2 linked regions of the Pseudosulfitobacter pseudonitzschiae genome follow. The protein of the gene in region 2 binds, or shares a complex with, the protein of the main gene of each other region. Links are inferred from orthologs where the notes say so. Each region holds a gene or a part of one and is shown on either strand. Other genes may lie near its edges.

Region 1 (3,488 bases), 310 kb from region 2 along the record:
GAACTGCGCGAAAACAGATTGTAGTACTGCGGATAGTCGTACAGCACATGGCGACCCAGAATTGTCATGTCACGGGCCGTGCTCAGGTGGCCTTCTTCGGTCAGACCGTTGGCGTTCTTGAATGTGGTTCGGGTCATACCCATCGCCTTGGCGGTACGGGTCATCCGACGGGCAAAAGCCGCCTCCGATCCGCTTATGGCTTCGCCGATGGCGGTGGCCGCGTCGTTGGCGGACTTCACCGCAGCGGCGCGGACCAGATAGCGCAGTTTGATCTTTTGACCGGGGCGTAAACCCAGCTTCGACGGCACTTCTGACGCTGCTTTTTTCGATACGGTCACCACCGTGTCCATCGAAATCTCGCCTTTGCTGACGGCCTCGAAGGCGATGTAAAGTGTCATCATCTTTGTTAGCGATGCAGGATGAAGGCGCGCGTTTGAATTGTGTTCGTGCAAAACCTCGCCTGTTCGGGCGTCGATCACATAGGCTGCATAGGGGGCAGCTAAGGCGCTTAGCGGCAGAACCACCAGCATCCAGAATGCCACGAAAAGAAATAGCCCGAAACGAGCCGGCTGAGCGCGCCGAACCTTCACTGGGAACCTGCCTTTTTTTATCTGCCTCGTGACCCCCGATTATTTCGAGTGGCCGATTATGGAATAATGCTAACACAGGTTGAATTGGTAAAACAGCCTTATTATTAAGGGGTTCTTAGAAATCTGAAGGGCGTTTTTGTCCATATCTAGGGGTTGATCGAACAACAGTGTCCACACCAAGTAATGTGTCGATAATGTGGCAGCGCCGCTACAAGACTCAGGGGTGCTTTGACAGCAGGTCGGGCAGCGCACCCAGATCGCTGATTTCACGAAAGCGCGGATGGTCTTTGGGCGCTTCTGCGTGCTCAATATCCCATAGCAGATCATGCGGAACATAAACGCCCCAGCCACCTGCCTCCAGCATCGGGCGCACGTCCGAGGCCAGAGAATTCCCGATCATCATGCTGCTTGCCGCACCGTCATAGGCATCAAAAATACGGGTGTAGGCGGCGGGCGTCTTGGCCGAAACAATCTGAATAGCGTCAAACATATCGCCCAAACCCGATTGGGCCACTTTGCGTTCCTGATCCAGCAGATCACCCTTGGTGATCAGCAGCACGGGGCCAACGGCCTGCGCGGCCCGCAAGGCGTCGGCGGCATGAGGAAGCAGGTCAACCGGATGTTGCAGCATGTCCTGCCCAGCGGCGATCAGCTCTGCAATGACGGTTCCGGGCACCGAATTGTCTGTCACCTCAAGTGCTGTTTCGATCATCGAGAGCACGAAGCCTTTGATGCCAAACCCGTAATGCCGGATGTTGCGCCGCTCGGCCTCTAGCAGACGGGTCATCAGCGCGTCGGGTTCAGTGTGGGGCGCCAATAACTCGGCAAACCGCTCTTGGGTCAGTTTGAAGAAGCGCTCGTTGTGCCACAGCGTGTCGTCCGCATCGAAGGCAATAGTTGTTAAGGTTTGATCCATAGCCGGGACTGCCTCTTTTCATGGGCCGTTTGGACGTTATATAGAGGACTCGGAAACACACAACGGATATGGGTGACGGCTTTGAAACTCCGACAGGCGCATATGATGGCGGGCAAGGTAGATGACGAGGGCGATTCCTCGGTCATTACCGAAACTAAGCCAAAAACAAAGCGGCCTCCGTTGTATAAAGTGCTGCTGCTGAACGATGACTACACGCCGATGGAATTCGTCGTGCTGGTGCTTGAACGCTTTTTCGGGCTGAACCATGCCCAAGCGTTCGAGATCATGCTAACCGTTCACAAAAAAGGTCTGGCCGTGGTTGGTGTCTTTAGCCACGAGATCGCCGAAACCAAAGTGGCACAGGTAATGGATTTTGCGCGGCGCCATCAGCACCCGCTGCAATGCACCATGGAAAAAGAAGACTGACGGCGATGTGGTCGCTGGGTTCTTGGGCCGCTTCCCTGTCAGGGAAGCGAGATGTGTTTATGGCAAAATTTCAGATGGGTGCCCCATGATCGGTGCGCGCTTGCCGCTGGCCGCCGAGGTCGGGTTCGACACTTCGGGCCGGATTGCGGTTTTTGCGCCTGCCGTTGGGGTCGACCTGAGCGCGCTGGCTTCTTGCGAGGTGATCTCGCCTTTGCGTCCTGTTCACGACCATTTCGAAGCAATGGGCCTGACCTGTCGCACCGCCCCCGAGGGGCGTTATGACGCCGCCGTGGTCTGCGTTCCACGCGCCAAGGCCGAGGCGCACGCGCTGATCGCCGACGCCTGCGCTGTGACAGAAGGCGCTGTGGTGATCGACGGGCAGAAAACAGATGGCATCGACAGTTTACGCAAAGAGATGCGCAACCGGTCCGGCGTAACCGATGCTATTTCCAAGGCGCACGGCAAGCTGTTCTGGATACAATCAAGCGACGCCTTCACGGATTGGGCCCAAGGCCCCGTTCTGACCGATGGCGGGTTCTGGACCGCGCCGGGCGTGTTCTCTGCCGATGGTATTGACCCCGCGTCGGAAATGTTGGCCGCTGCCTTGCCCGAAAAGCTGGGCAAACAGGTTGCCGATCTGGGCGCTGGTTGGGGCTTTTTGTCCGCCCACATCCTGACTCGCAGTGATGTAGAGGCAGTGCATCTGGTCGAGGCGCACCATCTGGCGCTGGAATGTGCGCGGCGCAACGTTACCGACCCGCGTGCGCAATACCACTGGGCGGACGCCATACGCTGGACCCCACCCGGACGGATCGACACCGTGGTGATGAATCCACCGTTTCACACCACACGCAACGCAGATCCGTCACTGGGACAGGCGTTTGTCGCGGCCGCAGCAAGGGTGTTGACCCCGCAGGGCAGCCTGTGGATGGTGGCAAACCGGCATCTGCCCTACGAGACGGCGCTGGAGCAACAATTTGCCCGTGTCGAAGAAGTGGGCGGCGACGGACGGTTCAAGTTGACGCGGGCGACCAAGCCCAGACGCAGGACATAAGGATCAGGCGATGTCATTTTCGATTTCAGGAAAGACGGCGATAGTGACGGGGTCGGCCAACGGTATCGGTCTGGCCATCGCGCGACAGTTTGCCGACAAGGGCGCCAATGTAATGTGCGCCGACATGGATGAAAAGGCGCTGATCCAGCAGCTTGGCGACAAGACGGACGAGGGCAAGATCCGCTATTTCGCCGGTGATTTGCGGCAACGCCTGACCATTGCAAATCTGGTGTCGGCCACGATCGACGCCTTTGACGGGATCGATATTCTGGTAAACGCCTCGCGGCAGGTGATGGAAACCGACGCACTGGATGTGGATGATACCAGCGTCGAAATCCTTTTGGAGCAGAACCTTATGACATCGCTGCGTCTGACGCAGCAGGTGGCGCGCCGCATGATCAAACAGGCCGAAGGGCAGACCGAGGGGCAAGTCGGGTCGATCATCAATCTGTCGTCCATCGCCGCACGGCACACACGCCCCGAACTATTGGGCTACTCCATC
Region 2 (3,754 bases):
AGGTTGTGGGCGCTTCGGCAGATGCGCACCGTCTGCCGCCGCTGGATCTGGCTGTGGCCGAAGGTGACAGCTTTACCGTGGGCAGTGATTCCTTCGAGGTTCTGGACGTGAGCGGCCACACCGTCGGCCATATCGCCTTTTACGCACCCGCGTCGAAACTGGTGTTTACCGCCGACAGCCTGATGGCACTGGGCTGTGGCCGCCTGTTCGAGGGCACGCCCGCGCAGATGCTGGACAGCATGACCAAGCTGGCCGCCCTGCCCGGCGACACAACGGTTTGTTCGGGACATGAATACACCACCACAAACGCAAATTTCGCCGCGACGGTTGACCCGCAAAACGCTGCACTTATATCTCGTACACAGGACATCGCGGAGAAACGCGCCGCCGGGATGCCCACTGTACCTTCCAAGCTTCAGCTTGAACTGGACACCAATCCTTTTCTGCGCGCCTCAGACCCTGCCATTGCCGCCCATCTGGACATGGCAGGCGCAACGCCACTGGACGTTTTTACCGAAATCCGCGCCCGCCGCGACCGGTTCTGACGCCCGCCATTCGCAACAATCGATAGCGTTTCATCGGGTATTGTCACTTTTGTGACTGGTTTATGAAAGAAAACCCTTGAAGCCAGCCGTCGATCAACCAAACTCTAACAGTATGAGGCCATGGTTGGCGGAGGGACGCCAAAATGTCCCCACCGACCCAGATCAGAAGGAGCACGAGCGTGCCTTCATTCTCGACGACATTGGAAAAAGCAATCCATTCCGCGCTGGCGCTGGCAAACGAGCGTCGCCACGAATTCGCAACGCTGGAGCATTTGCTGTTGGCGTTGGTCGAAGAACCCGACGCCAAACGTGTCATGCAGGCATGCAGCGTCGATGTTGACGAACTGCGCACCACGCTGAACGAATTTGTCGACGAGGATCTGTCGAACCTTGTGACAGATATCGACGGCAGCGAAGCAGTGCCAACAGCGGCCTTCCAACGCGTAATCCAGCGTGCGGCGATCCATGTGCAGTCTTCGGGCCGCACCGAAGTGACCGGTGCCAACGTTCTGGTCGCGATCTTTGCCGAACGCGAAAGCAACGCGGCCTATTTCCTGCAGGAGCAGGACATGACCCGCTATGATGCGGTCAACTTTATCGCCCACGGCGTCGCCAAAGACCCTGCTTTCGGCGATCCGCGCCCCGTTTCCGGCGCGCCCGAGCACGAAGACGAGCCGCAAGGCGTGACCGAAGGCGAGAAAAAGGATTCGGCGCTTGAGAAATACTGCGTCGATCTGAACGCAAAATCGCGCGAAGGCGACATTGATCCGCTGATCGGTCGTGACAGCGAAGTGGAACGTTGCATTCAGGTTCTCTGCCGCCGGCGCAAGAACAACCCGCTGCTGGTGGGGGATCCCGGTGTGGGCAAAACTGCCATCGCCGAAGGTCTGGCGCGCAAGATCGTATCGGGCGAAACCCCCGAGGTTCTGGCCAACACCACGATCTATTCGCTGGACATGGGCGCGTTGCTGGCAGGCACCCGCTATCGTGGCGACTTTGAAGAGCGCCTGAAAGCCGTCGTGACCGAGCTGGAAGCGCACAAGGATGCGGTTCTGTTCATCGACGAGATTCACACCGTGATCGGTGCCGGTGCCACCTCGGGTGGGGCAATGGACGCATCGAACCTGCTGAAGCCTGCGCTTCAGGGGGGCAAACTGCGCACCATGGGCTCGACTACGTATAAAGAGTTCCGCCAGCACTTCGAAAAAGACCGCGCCCTGTCGCGCCGGTTCCAGAAAATCGACGTCAGCGAACCGTCGGTCGAAGATGCGGTGAAAATCCTGCGCGGTCTTAAGCCGTATTTCGAGGAACACCATTCGGTGAAATACACCTCGGATGCGATCAAGACATCGGTAGAACTGGCCAGCCGGTACATCAACGACCGCAAGCTGCCCGACAGCGCCATCGACGTCATCGACGAGGCGGGTGCCGCACAGCATCTGGTGGTTGCCAACAAGCGGCGCAAAACCATCGGCACCAAGGAGATCGAGGCCGTCGTGGCCAAGATCGCCCGCATCCCGCCGAAAAACGTGTCGAAAGATGACGCCGAGGTGCTCAAGGATCTTGAAGGGTCGCTGAAACGCGTCGTCTTTGGTCAGGATAACGCAATCGAGGCACTTGCCTCGGCCATCAAACTGTCGCGTGCGGGCCTGCGCGAGCCGGAAAAACCCATCGGCAACTACCTGTTCGCAGGGCCGACCGGCGTGGGCAAAACCGAAGTGGCAAAACAACTGGCAGATACGCTGGGTGTGCAACTGCTGCGTTTCGATATGTCCGAATACATGGAGAAACACGCGGTCAGCCGATTGATCGGTGCCCCTCCGGGCTATGTCGGCTTTGATCAGGGCGGCTTGCTGACCGACGGAATCGATCAGCACCCACACTGCGTTCTGCTGCTGGACGAGATGGAAAAGGCGCACCCGGATGTCTACAACATCCTGTTGCAGGTCATGGATCATGGCCGCCTGACCGACCACAACGGCCGCACGGTGGATTTCCGCAATGTGGTGCTGATCATGACCTCGAACGCCGGTGCGGCTGAACAGGCCAAAGAGGCAATCGGCTTTGGCCGCGACCGTCGCGAGGGCGAGGATACAGCCGCCATCGAACGGACGTTCACGCCGGAATTCCGCAACCGTCTGGACGCGGTGATCAGCTTTGCGCCGCTGCCGAAAACGGTGATCATGCAAGTGGTCGAAAAGTTCGTGCTGCAACTCGAAGCACAGCTGATGGACCGTGGCGTGACGATCGAACTGACCCGACCTGCCGCCGAATGGCTGGCCGACAAAGGCTATGACAGCAAGATGGGAGCGCGTCCCTTGGGCCGTGTTATTCAGGAATACATCAAAAAGCCGCTGGCCGAAGAGTTGCTCTTTGGCAAGCTGGCCAAAGGTGGAGTTGTCAAAGTCGGTATGAAAAACGGTGTGCTGGACCTGAAGATCGAAGGACCGGACAAACCAAGGATTTCAGGCAACAAGCCGCCGCTTCTGACGGCTGAATGATCCGCGCGGTTTGCACCGCACTGACACTTACGCTCGTCGCAGGGATGCCTGCGGCGGGCGATCCTGTTTTGACGCCACCAATTGATTGTGATCTGGGGCGCGACTGCTTTATCCAGCAATATGTTGACCACGACAGCAGCGCGGGCGCGTCCGATTACTTGTGCGCGCCGCTCAGCTATGATGCGCACAAGGGCACCGATTTTAGCCTGCGTACCTTGCAACAGATGCAGGCGGGTGTGAACGTTCTGGCCAGCGCCCCCGGTACAGTCAAGGGCGTGCGCGACGGCATGGAGGACCGCATCTATACGACCTCGAACGCCGAGGAAATTAAGGGCCGCGAATGTGGCAACGGGCTGGTGATCGACCACGGAGATGGCTGGGAAACGCAATATTGCCACATGAAAAAAGACAGCCTGGCAGTCCACTCGGGCGATCAGGTCAGCCGCGGCAGCGTGCTGGGTCAGGTGGGGGTCAGTGGCCTCGCCCAGTTCCCTCACATCCACCTCAACGTGCGCCACAACGGCACCACCATCGACCCGTTTGATCCCGATGGCAAAATCACCTGCGGCACACCCGACCCAGACACCCTATGGCAAAACCCGCCGCCATACCGAGCGGGCGGCTTCCTTGACGTCGGCTTTTCCGACGGTATTCCCGACTATGCCGACGTCAAATCAGGCAGCGCTGCCAAACCGTCCCTGCCTGTGG

Evidence for each region.
Region 1: the proteins of clpA (region 2) and clpS are in contact, whole or in part, in a solved structure (PDB 1LZW), measured with the Escherichia coli proteins. The link is inferred for Pseudosulfitobacter pseudonitzschiae from one-to-one orthologs.

What each region holds. Positions count from the first base shown.
Region 1 is NZ_CP022415.1:2,768,071-2,771,558, reverse strand. Bases 509-3,270 are described here. They hold clpS (ATP-dependent Clp protease adapter ClpS), read left to right. Parts: upstream 509-1,608; coding sequence 1,609-1,932; downstream 1,933-3,270. Other genes in these bases: SULPSESMR1_RS13645 (SDR family NAD(P)-dependent oxidoreductase), read left to right, coding at 2,997-3,270; SULPSESMR1_RS13650 (class I SAM-dependent methyltransferase), read left to right, coding at 2,018-2,986; SULPSESMR1_RS13660 (HAD family hydrolase), read right to left, coding at 808-1,506; SULPSESMR1_RS13665 (D-alanyl-D-alanine carboxypeptidase family protein), read right to left, coding at 509-590. Outside these bases: more of SULPSESMR1_RS13665, read right to left, coding at 1-508; more of SULPSESMR1_RS13645, read left to right, coding at 3,271-3,488. UniProt on the Escherichia coli protein: Involved in the modulation of the specificity of the ClpAP-mediated ATP-dependent protein degradation.
Region 2 is NZ_CP022415.1:2,462,908-2,466,661, forward strand. The notes cover bases 358-3,385. They hold clpA (ATP-dependent Clp protease ATP-binding subunit ClpA), read left to right. Parts: upstream 358-724; coding sequence 725-3,046; downstream 3,047-3,385. Other genes in these bases: gloB (hydroxyacylglutathione hydrolase), read left to right, coding at 358-545; SULPSESMR1_RS11975 (M23 family metallopeptidase), read left to right, coding at 3,043-3,385. Also shown: more of gloB, read left to right, coding at 1-357; more of SULPSESMR1_RS11975, read left to right, coding at 3,386-3,754. UniProt on the Escherichia coli protein: ATP-dependent specificity component of the ClpAP protease. It directs the protease to specific substrates. It has unfoldase activity. The primary function of the ClpA-ClpP complex appears to be the degradation of unfolded or abnormal proteins.